2 regions of the Arthrobacter sp. CAL618 genome follow, and region 1 is predicted to be linked to the other one. Evidence: riboswitches for the same ligand, from Rfam matches in the RefSeq annotation. Region 1 holds a riboswitch; the other holds the start of a gene.
What was found. Region 1 has a riboswitch for S-adenosylmethionine ahead of K728_RS0108430 (OsmC family protein). Riboswitches for the same ligand answer to the same signal wherever they lie in the genome.

Region 1 (5,790 bases):
ACGGAATCAAACGTACCCGAAAAAGTTTAAATGTTCGAACATTTGAAACTGGGAGTTACCTGACCGAGATACGACGAACCTCTGACGTATTCATGAGTTCATGAGAGATTTGGGTAGTTCCGTCGAATGAATCAGCGGCAACTGCCCTACCCGGCTAGCGCGCCGATGCCCGGTGGTGAGAAGGGTCCGTTGTCCGTTGTTCAACATCGTCGTGTGGCTTTGTGCCTTCGGTGAGTAGGAAGGTCGCGGTGGCCGCACCAGCGGTTGCCGTGAAGAACATCAGCCCGGACAACCCCAAGGGATGCAGCGATCCCCAGAAGAATATTGTGATGAGATAAAGGATGGAGGCCGAGACGCCGGCCACCAGACCCCATTGCCTTCTTCCAGCATCCGTGGTGAGTCGCCAATGCGTTGAGGCGAGCGAAACACTGATCATGACTACGACATTGATCGTCATCCCGATCCATACCGGATGGATACCGAAGAGGAACTGCGACGGCGACCAACCACCGAAGTGATACCAACCCAGCCCTGTGCCGAATCCGGCGAGCATTGCCGCGTAGCTAGCGCGGCGGGTAGCCAATGGCCAGAACAATACGGCCAGCACCGGCGCAAGGGTGGCACCATTACGCAATGTCCAAGCGAGGACGTTCCACCAGGCGGCCTGTTCAGTGCGCAAGAAAGCGAACACAATCATCAGGACGGTCAACAGGACAAGCGACCACCGGGTGTACCGCACCAGGTCATCCTCGCTGGCGTTGGGACGCAGCGCCCGACCAACGTCACGTCCGAGGCTGGTTGCACCCGAAAACTGGCATGGGCCCGCCCAGCTCAGGGCGCAGGCCCACACTCCCAGGAAGAAGACACCAGCCAGCGGCGCGGGAACCACCTCAGCGATATAGAGCGATACCGCCACCAATCCCAGGTCCTGTGACGGAACGACAATCGCAGCAGCGGTACCCAGCAAAGCCCCAATGACGATGAACGGGATGCCGAGACCCGCAGCGTAGAGCATGCCCTTGCGGCCGTCTTCGGGTGTGCGGCAGGACATGGTCATCTGGAAGGCGGCCTGCGCCAGAAGAACATTGACAATGAAAGTACCGAACCAGGCGGCAATCAATGTCACTCCCGCCGAGGACATATCCAGCATCTCCGGCTGATCCACGGCAAGCTGGCGGATGCCATCGATGCCCGGATTGATAAAGAATGCGAGGATTCCAACGGCGAGCATGCCGATGAAAACCACACAGTTGGCGGTCTGGGTGAAGGCAACAGCTCGCATTCCGCCTGCGGAGAGGAACACAAGGAGCAACAACGCCGTCACGATGATGGCGGCGTGGATTGAAAGACCGGTGAGAGCGTGCAGCGCGGAGGCAAAAGCGATGGCCGTCGCCACTGACCACATGGGGAAGGTCAACGCCGTGATTGACCCTGCAATCGCCTGGGCTTTCCGACCGAACCGCTCCCCGATCATTCCAGTCACCGTTACCACCAAGCGTTTGCGCAACGGCTTGACGAGAATCAGGGCGATAAGGAGAACCTGCACCGTTTCCGCCACTCCATACCAGATAGCTGATATCCCTGTTCGGTAGCTCAGCTCCATGATGGCGATATAGGAGGATCCTGAAAACAGGCCCGTAATACAAAACGCCACGGTCCACGGGCTGAAGGTCCGGCTACCGACGAAGAAGCCCTCCCCATGATCTGCCCGGTTACGAGCGGCCCGGCTCGTCAAAGCCAGAAGTAGCGTGTACCCGACGGCAAGGCCGAGCGTCCAAAGTCCCGCGCTGGTCATGCCTCCGCCCCGGAAATCAGCCATACGAGGTTAAAGTCAACACCTGCGTCTCGCACCAAGTTGATGGCCGGACACCGCTTTTCGACCTGCCGCTTGAAGGTATCCAACTCTGATTCTGGAACCGGCGTGCGCAGATTCACCGTCAACGCGAAATTCTTAAAATGAGGGGAGACGTCCGCCGTCCCCCGGAATCCCCGAACGTCCTGCTGAGCTTGGGAAGAGGTATCGATGGCTTCAACGACGATGCCCAGTTCCCGTGCCACGGTTTCGATAACTACGGTGACGCAGCCGTTGACCGCTCCAACCACATACTGCATGGGAGTTGGGGATTTGTCGTTCCCGCCCACAGCAACAGGCTCATCGGTCCGGAAGGTAAACCCTCGAGTTTCAACGAGGGTGGTCATTGAGCCTTCCCACCTGCCCGTGGCCCGGACACTTTTGAGCCACTGGCCAGGGTCCCGTTCAGCGCTTGCCTTATTAGCGGACGCGGTAGGTACAGTCATTTCACTCTCCATCGGTCTGGCGGTAGCACCTTATCGAAGCCTGAGGCTCCAATGGGTTGCTGCGGCGTCATCGATCCAGATCTCTCGGCCGCTCGGGATGGTCGTACACAACTAAAGCCGGTCCGGTTTGATTCACGCAACTTCCACAGTTGGAATTACGGCGTGTGACAAAGGAGTGCAGCCATGAAGTCGAAACGCTCCCAGGCGGCGTATCTACGCCACTACCTGCACGCACGCTAACTTACGCGCCAGATATCCCCGCAGAGCGAGCCTAGGACACAAGCCCACTAAACGGGCCTCACTACCGTTCGGGCTGACAGCCGGCGCTCCCGACCGGTCGTCGCCGGAAACCACTCTCTTTTTTGCTGCTGTCCTTCGGATCATGCGTCCCCGCTGCACTACCCAACTCAGCTGCGCTGAGCGGGCCTGGAACCAAACAATCTGATCGGCGCTCCGACGTCGCTTATTTCCTCCCAGATTTCCCGGCACACAGACCGCCCTACGGGTTGACCAGCCCAGAGGAGAACAGCTCCGCGATGCTTCGCCAGCAGGCAAAAACAATGGGGGAGGGGACCAACACCGCACACACTCAAAAGCCCCAAAAACCCCGGAAATAAGCGGATCTACCCTATTAAAGTTGACCGGAAATCGGTAAAATTAGAGGTAGTAGCACAGCAGTTGACTCTTACTAAAACCGCCACGAAACCAAGGACTGAGCGCTATGACTCTCACCATTTACACAAAGCCCCAGGGATGCTTTGGCTGCACCAAAACCAAAGAACTTTTCGCCAAAGCCGGCATCGCGTTCACAGAGGTCGATATCACCACCAACGACCAAGCACTGGAATACATCAGCGAAGAACTCGGTTACTCCCAGGCCCCCGTCGTCGTCTACGAAAAAGACGGCTCAGAAGATCACTGGTCAGGACTGAACCCCAGCAAAGTCCAGCACGTCATCGAGCTACACAACACCTAAGTAAGACACTCATTTCCTCAAATACTCACCAGCAACGACAACACTAAAACCGCTACGAAAGGTAGTTGATCCTCATGGCAGGCGAAACCATCATCACAGTCATTGGAAACCTCACCGCAGACCCCGAACTCCGATTCACCCCCAGCGGCTCAGCAGTCGCGAACTTCACCATCGCCTCAACGCCCAGGGCTTTCGACCGGCAGACCAACGAATGGAAAGACGGGGAAACCCTCTTTTTGCGCGGCTCCGTGTGGCGCGAATCAGCGGAAAACGTCGCTGAAACCCTCACCAAAGGAACCCGAGTCATCGCACAGGGACGCTTGAAGTCCCGCAGCTACGACACCAAAGAAGGCGAAAAGCGCACCGTGATGGAACTCGAAGTCGATGAGATCGGCCCATCACTTCGCTACGCCTCAGCTACCGTCAACCGGCGCCAGGCGAGCAGCGGGGGAGGGCAAGGCCACCAGGGCAACAACAACCCCACAGGGCAGCAGCAAGACCCGTGGGCGGCACCCGTCAACAGCGGACCCACCAGGAACGCTGGCAACAGCGACGGGTGGGGGAACGGCCCCGAGCAGTCCGAACCACCCTTCTAAACCACCTAATTCGAGTCGCAGAACTCGCCGCGTGGAGCTGGAGGAAGTGCACAGCGCGATCACGGCCAAAGCTACGAAGCGCTAGGCTACAACTAGATTTCGTTTCGCAGGGAAAACAAGAAGAAACAGCGGGGCCGGTAACTGTGTGGTGCAGAAGCCGGCCCCACCTTCATTAAGCGATCCACCAGGACCACCTATGGAGCATGGCCCAATGAGCAGACTCGAACCGGCACGGTTTATGACCATTCCCGACGTGGCCGAAGAACTCAATACCAGCGCCAGCCAGATCCGGGCACTGATCAAATCCGGTGATCTGCCAGCAATCCAAATTGGCGGCAGATCGCAATGGCGCATCGAACGGACCAAACTCGAGGGTTACATCGCCGACGCCTACCAGCGCACCGCCGAGGCAATCCGCCGTGGTGACCTGCCCGCCGGTACCGCAGGCTAAACCGACCCTCGCTTACAGCTCATCCGGCGCAGCAGGGGTAACCGCTCCGACCCACACCCAGCCCTCACGCTGAATCTTGATTCCTGGCTCGAAGAAGGACACCTTGACCGCCGTTTTCGTCCACGCCTTCGCGTGTCCCTTCACCCGGTAAGCCTGTGACGGGTAGCGAATCCACACGTGCACCCGCCGCGGAGCAGGGAACTCATGAACAGGATTCGACGGTAAATCCAGTTCCGCCTCCGTGAGCATCACCGGCTCCTCCCGCATCACCAGTTCCTCAATCCACCCATCCAATAACCGGTCGTAATACTTCCTGTACCGCTTGTTCTGGCCCACGGCGTTGCCGCCACTCTGCTAACTCTCAGAAACGAAAAATAGACTGTGAAACGAGCCGAGTTTGATCGAGTCCTCGGCTCACCGTGCCGGTGCCCTAGAAGCTCCCCCCAGTTTTCTAGGGCATCGGCACCATTACGTTAGAGCCCGGCACCGACAGTTACTCAGTCCCAGCGATGCGGCGTAGTTGCCACCCGTCAGTGTGTGGTTCTGAGCTGATATCGAACTCCAGGGTGGGGGAGACCGGCCCGGTTTGAGCTTGGAACCGCCACGCCCGCTTAGTGATGAGACTGCCCTGCCCATTCACCGGGGTGTTCCCTGGCTCCCACCAGCTGCGGGAGCTAGACCAGCTCACCGGCTCCCCGACGGTCTGCCAGATCCGGCCACGCCACCGCATCGCCAACGGAGCGCCGCTGCTGTGAAACCTCACGTCTACCGGCTCGTTGGGGCGGCTTGTGAATTAGTCAAATATCCGACGCTAAGCCAGCGCTTTGTGGTGGCCGCGTCAGCTGGTGATGCCGATGACAAGGGCTCTGGCGGCTTCGAGGGTAAGCGTGGTCCCGGGCCGCGCCGTTCACCTAGGTGTACTCAGTCAGTAGGTTGGTTGCACCTGCTGATGGGTGGTTTGCCTCCGAGGCTGCCGTGGGGGCGGTGGTGGTTGTAGAAGTTTAGCCATGGTTGCAGCGCTTCGGTGCGGGCTTGGTTGGATGTGAAGGGGTGGCGGTAGGCCCAGCCTTCTTGGAGGGTGCGGTTGAAGCGTTCTGCTTTGCCGTTTTGCCAGGGGTGGCGGGGTTTGATCAGGATGTGTTTGGCATCCAGGGCAGCGAGTGCCTTTTGGAAATCGCGGGAGGTCCGGTAAGCGAAGGCGTTGTCAGTCATGACACGTTTGACCGGTGCCCCGTGGGCTGCCATTACCGCTGCCGCCCGGGTAAGGAAACCGGCGCACGTGGGCCCCTTCTCGTCTGACAAGACCTCGGCGTAGGCGAAGCGGGTGTAGTCATCGACGGCGACGTGGATGTAGTCAAAGCCCACCTTCTGATTCGATGCGCGGTGATTTGCCGGGCTCTGGGAAGGATCAGCCCGCCACCCGCCTCCGTCGGGAATGCGCCCGAGTTTCTTGACATCGACGTGGATCA
Region 2 (6,976 bases), on a different contig from region 1:
GACGGATCACCGTCGAACGGGTGAGTGTCGCGGCGCCGACAAGGGAAACGGCGATGAGTACCGCAGTGATGAAGGCGGCGCCGGCCAGGGCGACGGTCGACCCGGCGACCCCACTGATCCGGTCCCACACTGACTGTCCGGAAGCCAGCGAGTACCCGAAATCACCGGAGAAGAGCCCCACCAGCTGGTTCAGGTATTGCGTCAGCAACGGCTGGTCATAACCGTACTGACTCTTCATGGCGTCGATCGCTGATTGATCGACCGCTGAGTCGGCGGTCAGGAAAATTGTTACCGGATCGCTGGGCAGAAGCTGTACGGCGAGAAAAACCGCAGTGTAGGCGAGCCACACCACCAACAGGGCCTGTCCTATCCGTTGCAAGAGATAGCGGATCATGGACGCTACCCGCCGGTTTTCCAGGCACCCTGGAATACCGGGGCGGTGCCGGACGTGAATTCAATCTGGGTCCCGCTGTGGGCACCGTAAACCTGGACCTCGTCCCAGAGCACCAGGGAGTAGGCCTTATCCACCACCAACGCATACTGTTCCTCGGCCAGCAGCTCATCGCGCTCTTCGAGTGAGGTTGCCGCACGCTCGGCCGCGAAGATCGCGTTGAGGTCTTCGTCGCTGGTGTGCGTCATGGTGTTGTTTTCCGGCTCGAAGATCGGGCCGAGACCGCCGTAGATGAACTGTCGGGTGCCGAAAAACTCCACCGCTGGGTCAGGCATTGCTGAGGCGAGAAAGGTGTTGTCGCCGGCGCGGTTGTTGAGCTTGACACCAATCTCACGCCACTGCTGTTCAATCAGCTCGAAGGCCGGTTTGATGACAACCGAATTGTTGGAACTAGTGACGGTCACCTCGAGTGCTATTCCGTCTTTGGCCCGGATGCCGTCGGCCCCGACTTTCCAGCCCGCCTCGTCGAGCAGCTGCCGTGCTTCCTCGGGCTGGTATTCGAGTTCTTCGGACAGGTCGGTGAAGCCGGGTGCCCGGTGGTTCAGGACCGAGGCAGCCAGTTCGTAGCTGTCGGACAGGACGGTGTCCTTGAGACTTTGCCGGTCAATACCAATCTGCAGGGCCCGGCGGACGTTCTCGTCGGCCAGCTTCCCGCTGCCGACCCGGACCGCGGCCATGTTCACTGTCAGGTCCACGCCCTTCGCCGGGAGAACCTGATTACCGGTCGCAGCGAGGGTTTCCTCGTCCACCGGCTGGAGGCCCCTCACCAGGTCGACCTGCCCCGACTGGACCGCCCCAGCACGATGGGCGACCTCCGGCAGGTATTTGACGACGACCTTGTCGAGGTACGCGTCACCCTGGTTGTCAGCGGTTTCCGGCGCCCAGGCGTAGTCCGGGCGCTTGGCCAGTACTACTTCCTCATCAGGCTTCTCGGACTCGAAGGTGAAGGGTCCGGACCCGGATATCTGGGAGATGGCTGATTGCCCTGCCGCATCCAGCTCAAGTGTTGCGGGGGACACCAACCCGGCGGTGACCGAGGTGGTGGCCCGCAGGAAGTTCGCGTTGGGGGAGGACAGCGTCACCAGCACCTGATCAGCACCGATCACCTCGGCCGACTCGTACCCGGCGAAGTCCACGTTCGGTTGAATCTGGGCCGCCTCAATCCCAAAGCCCTGGGCGTCGAGGTTCAGTTTGACTGCCTCGGCGTCTACCGGAGTGCCATCACTGAACGTCACATCGGGTCGAATGGTGAAGGTGAACTCGGTTGCGTCTGCGTTGGCGGAGAACTCGGAGGCTATCCAGGGGACAATCTCACCCTGGTCGGCGTCGAAATACGTCAGGCGGTCCAGGACGCTGTTGAGGACATTGGACTTTTCATAGAACCTCGCGGACTGGGTCTGCCAGTTATTGATGGGGGTCACCTCGGCATATACCAGGGTGCCGCCCTCGACCGGCTGTCCACTGGCCACACTTTCACCCGGAGCGGTAGTGGCGGTCGAACCGCAGGCGGTGAGCGCCACTGCCGTAAGGCCGATGAGCGCCGCTACCCGCAGGGACCGCCGGCGTGGACCGGGGTTGGGCGGTAGGACGTTGTGGTGTGAGACGGTGCGGGAAATCATGTCGATCCTCTCAGTCGTGATCGAGGTGCCCTACCCACGCACGCTGAAGCATCTGACCGCCAGGAATGGGGTCGACACCAACGGGGGATAAAACTTTCTCCATCGGTCCTGGCAGTAGCACCGGCCCCGAGGGGTGGTTGCTGCGGCTTCAACGAGCCAGGTCTCTCAGCCGCTCTGGATGGTTGTTCAGTCCGGGGGAGCGATACCCTGCGGACTACGGCGATCTAATCGCATAATGATGGGGCGATCAAGAAAGTCCTGATCCGTACGACTTCCGACGCAACATTCAGCACTGGCAGGCCGGTGCAGGTGGGTATACATTTCGGTATGAGAGAGATCAGCACGGAGTGGCGGGTGATCGATAACGTTGCGACGGCATGGTTCGACGCGCGTTCGCTGACCGTCGAATCCTCGAATCCGTCTGGGATGAGAATATTCTGGCAGCGCGTGCTCGACTGCGCGCCTGCTGACGACGGCGGTTTGGCGGATCCGTTACGGCTCGACCCCGCGCTACGGATCAACGCGCTACGGATAAAGGCAAAGAGTTGGTGACCGTCAGTAGCTCATAGTCTTCGCCGGTGGGTCTTTATCTCGCGTCAGGTTGGCGGTAAAGGGAGTTCCCGGATCCGCTGCTGAACCCTTCCCGGAAACGCCGATAATCTACATTATGTCAACTAACGGAAATCTGGTGGTCAGAAACACGAGTCTTCGTCATGGTCATTTTGATTCGCGCGTCAGAGACGTTGGTGTCCGGCCACTGCTCAGAGCGCACCTCAATTCCCGATGCAGTTCCCTGGCGGACAGCTGCGGCGATTGATACTGCGGTCACCACATTAACTTGCTCCCCTGGGCCGATGACGTAGCCCTCAGCCGGTTCGGCCTGGTCCAGTATGGCTTGAACCTCTGGGTCCTTTGTTAACGTCGAGCTCACGCCGAGGGTAGTACCTGGGCCTGACTGCATCGGAATAATGTAGGCGTCCTCCACCACCATGTCCTGAGCATCCAGCAGCTTCACTTCCGTGACGGTGACCGGCTGATCTCCGTTGTTGGTAATTATCTCACCGACGAGGGTTTTCCCCTCGCTTGGCGGCACATCCACAAAGCACATTTCGTCGGTGCCCCCATCAGTGAGGACGCTGGAATATCCCGGGCTGACGGAGCAGCCGGCCCCTGCCATCAGGAGGGCAAGGGCGAGCAGGGTGGTCGCACTGTTTCGCTTCGCATGCATTCTGTCCTCGGTTCAGCGATTCTTGCGGGGCTTCAGCAATTCCAACAACCCAGCTGGAACAACCTCGATCTCGGCCCCAAGCCCGGCCGCGCCGCCCTCGAAGCTAAACACTCCGAAGTCGCTTATGCAAGAGGTAGATCGACTCCGCCACGCGATCCCCAATGGCCAGCATCCCGGGCGGACCTGTGACCCCGGCGCAGTCGTAGCTCGACAGAGAGGCGCCGGCCTTAGCCGATCGTTGTGCTCGTCCCGTCGGTGCTATCCAGGACATAGACCACCTCGGCGGCGTCCGGCCACCCTTCAAGGAGGCCTTCGACCTGATCGGCGTCTTCCTGGTTCGTTACCTCTGCTGTGATGTGGTCAATCATGCCGTCGAGGACTTGTACGAGCACCTGATGTGATGCGCCGTCCGGCCCAATGAAGCGGGCCCGCACCGGATATACCTGGTTGTGTGGCACAGCGCGGGGCAACCCTTCCGGGACCTTGAAGTATGCGGTGCCTGTGAACTCGTCGTCCCAGTAGACCTCCTCGGCGGCATCCAGCTGGGCGCGGAGCTCCTGAGCCCCTCTTTCCTCGCTGGCGCTGAGGATGCCCCTCACCAGTTTTCGAACTTTGCTGTCCAGCGGCCGTACCTGTTCGGACTGATCCTCGAGCATGGCCAGGAACTCCCGCCTTCTGGCTGCAGCACGATCACCAACGAATCCGGCGGCGATGAACGCTGCCGTACCGGCGGCCATCCATCGTCGCGGGTGCTGGATCCCGACCTGGCGCAGCTTGTTCTCCAGTCGCAAATCGATAGCCTCACTGGTGTCAGCGAAACGAAGCGTGGCAGCTCCTGTAACGACCCCGGCCAGAGCCCTGAGCGGTAGCCGCTTGCCGCCGATCGTAACGCCAACGTAGAGCCCCGACACTACGGCCGAGACCACCCGCATGACGCGGCGCTGCTGTCCGTCCAGCCTGGAAGGATCGACGAGCGTGACGGCGCCCATGACGGCGGTTGACGCGACACCGAAAGCTGGTGACGCCGGATCGACGAGTGAATAGCGTTTCTCATTGGTCATGGGTGGTCCTCTCGAGGCGGGTTCTTCACTGGGATCGAACAAACCCCACGTCCCCTACCGCTAGCCTGCTGCGATGGCACGAGCCGTATGAAACGATCTCTACATGTGGTTTGAATCGTGGGATCAGATTATCCGAGTACTCATCATTGGATCGGTATCATATGCCGCGCTGGTGGTGCTCCTGCGGGCGTCGGGCAAACGTACCCTTAGCCAGCTCAATGCTTTTGACTTCATCGTCACCGTTGCCCTGGGATCTACACTTGCCACCATCCTGCTCGGTGCTGAGGTCTCCTTCGCCCAGGGACTGACTGCACTGGTGCTACTGGCGTCGCTTCAGTTGGTGGTCGCCGCGATGTCGGCACGTTGGCCCCGAATACGTTCGTTGGTCACGGCCAAGCCGGTTGCCCTGGTCCTTGGAGGGCAACTGCAGGCTGACGAACTGCGCAGAAACCGTCTGACGGAATCCGAGGTACGTCAGGCAATTCGCACCGCTGGCTCAGGAGACCTATCTGACATTGCGGCTGTGATACTCGAAACCAACGGCACCCTCAGTGTCATTCCTACGGACAAGATCGGTAGCGGATCCGCGCTCGACGAAGTCACCAATTGGCCAGGTGCCGGTACGCCATGACCAGCCCCCATGACGGAGTAGGCTCCGACTCACCGCTTGGGGTACGCCTGCGATCGGCCGAAGAACTGGCGCGGCGGCTCGACAAACCGATGGGCATCCTGGGCATCATTTTCCTGTTCATAGTGCTCGGACAGGTGCTGGCTGAGGATCCGACGCTTGTCCTGGTGTTCAGTATTGTCGGCTGGCTGTTCTGGGTAATTTTCGTGGGTGAGTTTCTGTTGCGAGCTTACATCGCCAGTTTCAGTGCCGCGTTCTGGCGGAAGAACTGGTGGCAGGTAGTTTTCCTGCTTGTCCCGTTCCTCAGATTTTTTAGGGCGCTGCAGGCGTTCAGGATGTTGCGGGCGGCTCGCTTCGCGCGGTTCGGCGGAATCCTCTCTGCCAGCGTGCGAGGCTCCAGATCCGCTGGCAGACTGCTTTCCGGCAGGATCGGCTGGCTTGCGGCAGTGACAGCGGTAGTGATTCTTGCCGCTAGCCAATTGCTCTATGCCACCGGGTCCCACGAGTCCTACACCGACGCCTTGTTCGAAGCCTCGATGGCAACAATTACCGGTACCGGGATCACTCCGACAGACCATTTCGCCCGCGCACTCCAGGTGCTGCTGGCCATCTACTCTGTGGCGGTTTTCGCGACCCTCGCCGGTTCCCTCGGAGCGTTTTTCCTCAGGGACCAATCACCCACGGTGGAGTCCGGACAGCCGGCCGACGGCGCTCCCCCGCTTTCGGAAGATAGTGCCCAGAAAAGTGGCTCATCCCCGGCTAAGTGGTTGCGCGACCGCTAGTGTGCTGGTGCACCACTCTTGTGTGGCCCAGAGGGTCCAGGGGCCACTTGTGACCGTCACCCAGCACGCGCCCGGACTGCCCACGCCGTCGCGTCGATCATAAACGGCGGTGCGGGAAGCAGTTCGGCGCAGGCCTTCCGGAGATACTCCCGACCCGTGGGGTCCAGCCCGTTCATATAATCACCGGCCGGCCCGACGCCGAGAGTGAAGGGCTCCCACCAGCCGGCGAATGAGTCGAACTCCACCCGCACGCTGAGACTCCCCTGCTCAATCTCGTTCAAACCCGCGGCCTCGAACAATTCGGCCAGGTGCCCCTCAGCGGTCCCCGCACGCCTAGCCTCTGATGCCGTGGGTCCGCCGACCTCCTCGACGGCCCGCCAGAAGGTGGCCAGCGGTCCGCGGCCGCCAGCGTTATCCCAGACACACGCTGCCACTACCCCACCGTTGCGCGTCACCCGGCCCATTTCCCGCAGGCCCGCCACCGGATCGCTCATGAAGTGAACCACCAGCTGCGCCAACGCGATATCGAACACGCTGTCAGGAAAAGGCAGCTCCTCGGCTGTGCCGGGACGGATGTCGACTCCGGGGAGCCGGGTCCGCGCCGCAGCAACGAACGGCTCTGACGGGTCGACCGCCGCAACCAAGCCAGCGCCCACCCTAGATACCAGCCGGGCCGTCAGAGCTCCGGGGCCGCACCCCACGTCGAGGCACCGGAGGCCAGCTCCGACGTCAACCAGCCGGACAAACTCTGCAGCCAGAGGCACTGAGTACTGGCCCATGAGCCGGTCATAGGCGTCAGCTGCTACGGTGAAACTCACCCTCCCAACCTACTCCGACGGCCTTTACGCCGGTAGGGGCGAAGCGGCTCCGGTTCCGGGCGTCAATGGTTGCCGGGAACCCCCACCGGGCGTAAGGTCCCGTCATGGACATCATTCTGGTTCCCGGTTTCTGGCTTGACGCGTCGTCATGGGATGACGTGACTCCCCCGCTCACGGCTGCTGGACACCACGTCCATCCCCTCACCCTTCCCGGCCTGGAAGCCAAGGATGCGCCCCGGGCTGGCATCGGCCTCCGCCAGCACATCGACGCCGTCGTGGCCACTATCGATGCAGTGGACCGGCCTGTGGTGCTGGTCGGACATTCGGCGGGCGGTGCCATCATCTACGGCGCTATCGACCAGCGGCCCAACCATGTGCTCCGCGGGATC

Region 2: it holds a riboswitch for S-adenosylmethionine, as region 1 does, so the genes downstream of both, K728_RS0109700 (ABC transporter substrate-binding protein) here and K728_RS0108430 (OsmC family protein) in region 1, are expected to answer to the same signal.

What each region holds. Positions count from the first base shown of each region.
Region 1 is NZ_ASZW01000138.1:525-6,314, reverse strand. It holds gene K728_RS0108435 (sodium:solute symporter family protein) at 155-1,795, opposite strand; gene K728_RS0108430 (OsmC family protein) at 1,792-2,199, opposite strand; SAM riboswitch class I at 2,304-2,402, opposite strand; gene K728_RS0108425 (glutaredoxin family protein) at 3,020-3,274, shown strand; gene K728_RS0108420 (single-stranded DNA-binding protein) at 3,349-3,870, shown strand; gene K728_RS0108415 (helix-turn-helix domain-containing protein) at 4,082-4,321, shown strand; gene K728_RS0108410 (hypothetical protein) at 4,334-4,657, opposite strand; gene K728_RS22695 (DUF6504 family protein) at 4,815-5,084, opposite strand; gene K728_RS0108405 (IS481 family transposase) at 5,243-5,790, opposite strand, start outside.
Region 2 is NZ_ASZW01000160.1:12,676-19,651, reverse strand. It holds gene K728_RS0109705 (ABC transporter permease) at 1-394, opposite strand, end outside; gene K728_RS0109700 (ABC transporter substrate-binding protein) at 400-2,070, opposite strand; SAM riboswitch class I at 2,167-2,255, opposite strand; gene K728_RS0109690 (hypothetical protein) at 2,398-2,622, shown strand; gene K728_RS0109685 (hypothetical protein) at 2,741-3,298, opposite strand; gene K728_RS0109680 (hypothetical protein) at 3,526-4,359, opposite strand; gene K728_RS0109675 (DUF421 domain-containing protein) at 4,463-4,990, shown strand; gene K728_RS0109670 (hypothetical protein) at 4,987-5,769, shown strand; gene K728_RS0109665 (class I SAM-dependent methyltransferase) at 5,826-6,587, opposite strand; gene K728_RS0109660 (alpha/beta fold hydrolase) at 6,692-6,976, shown strand, end outside.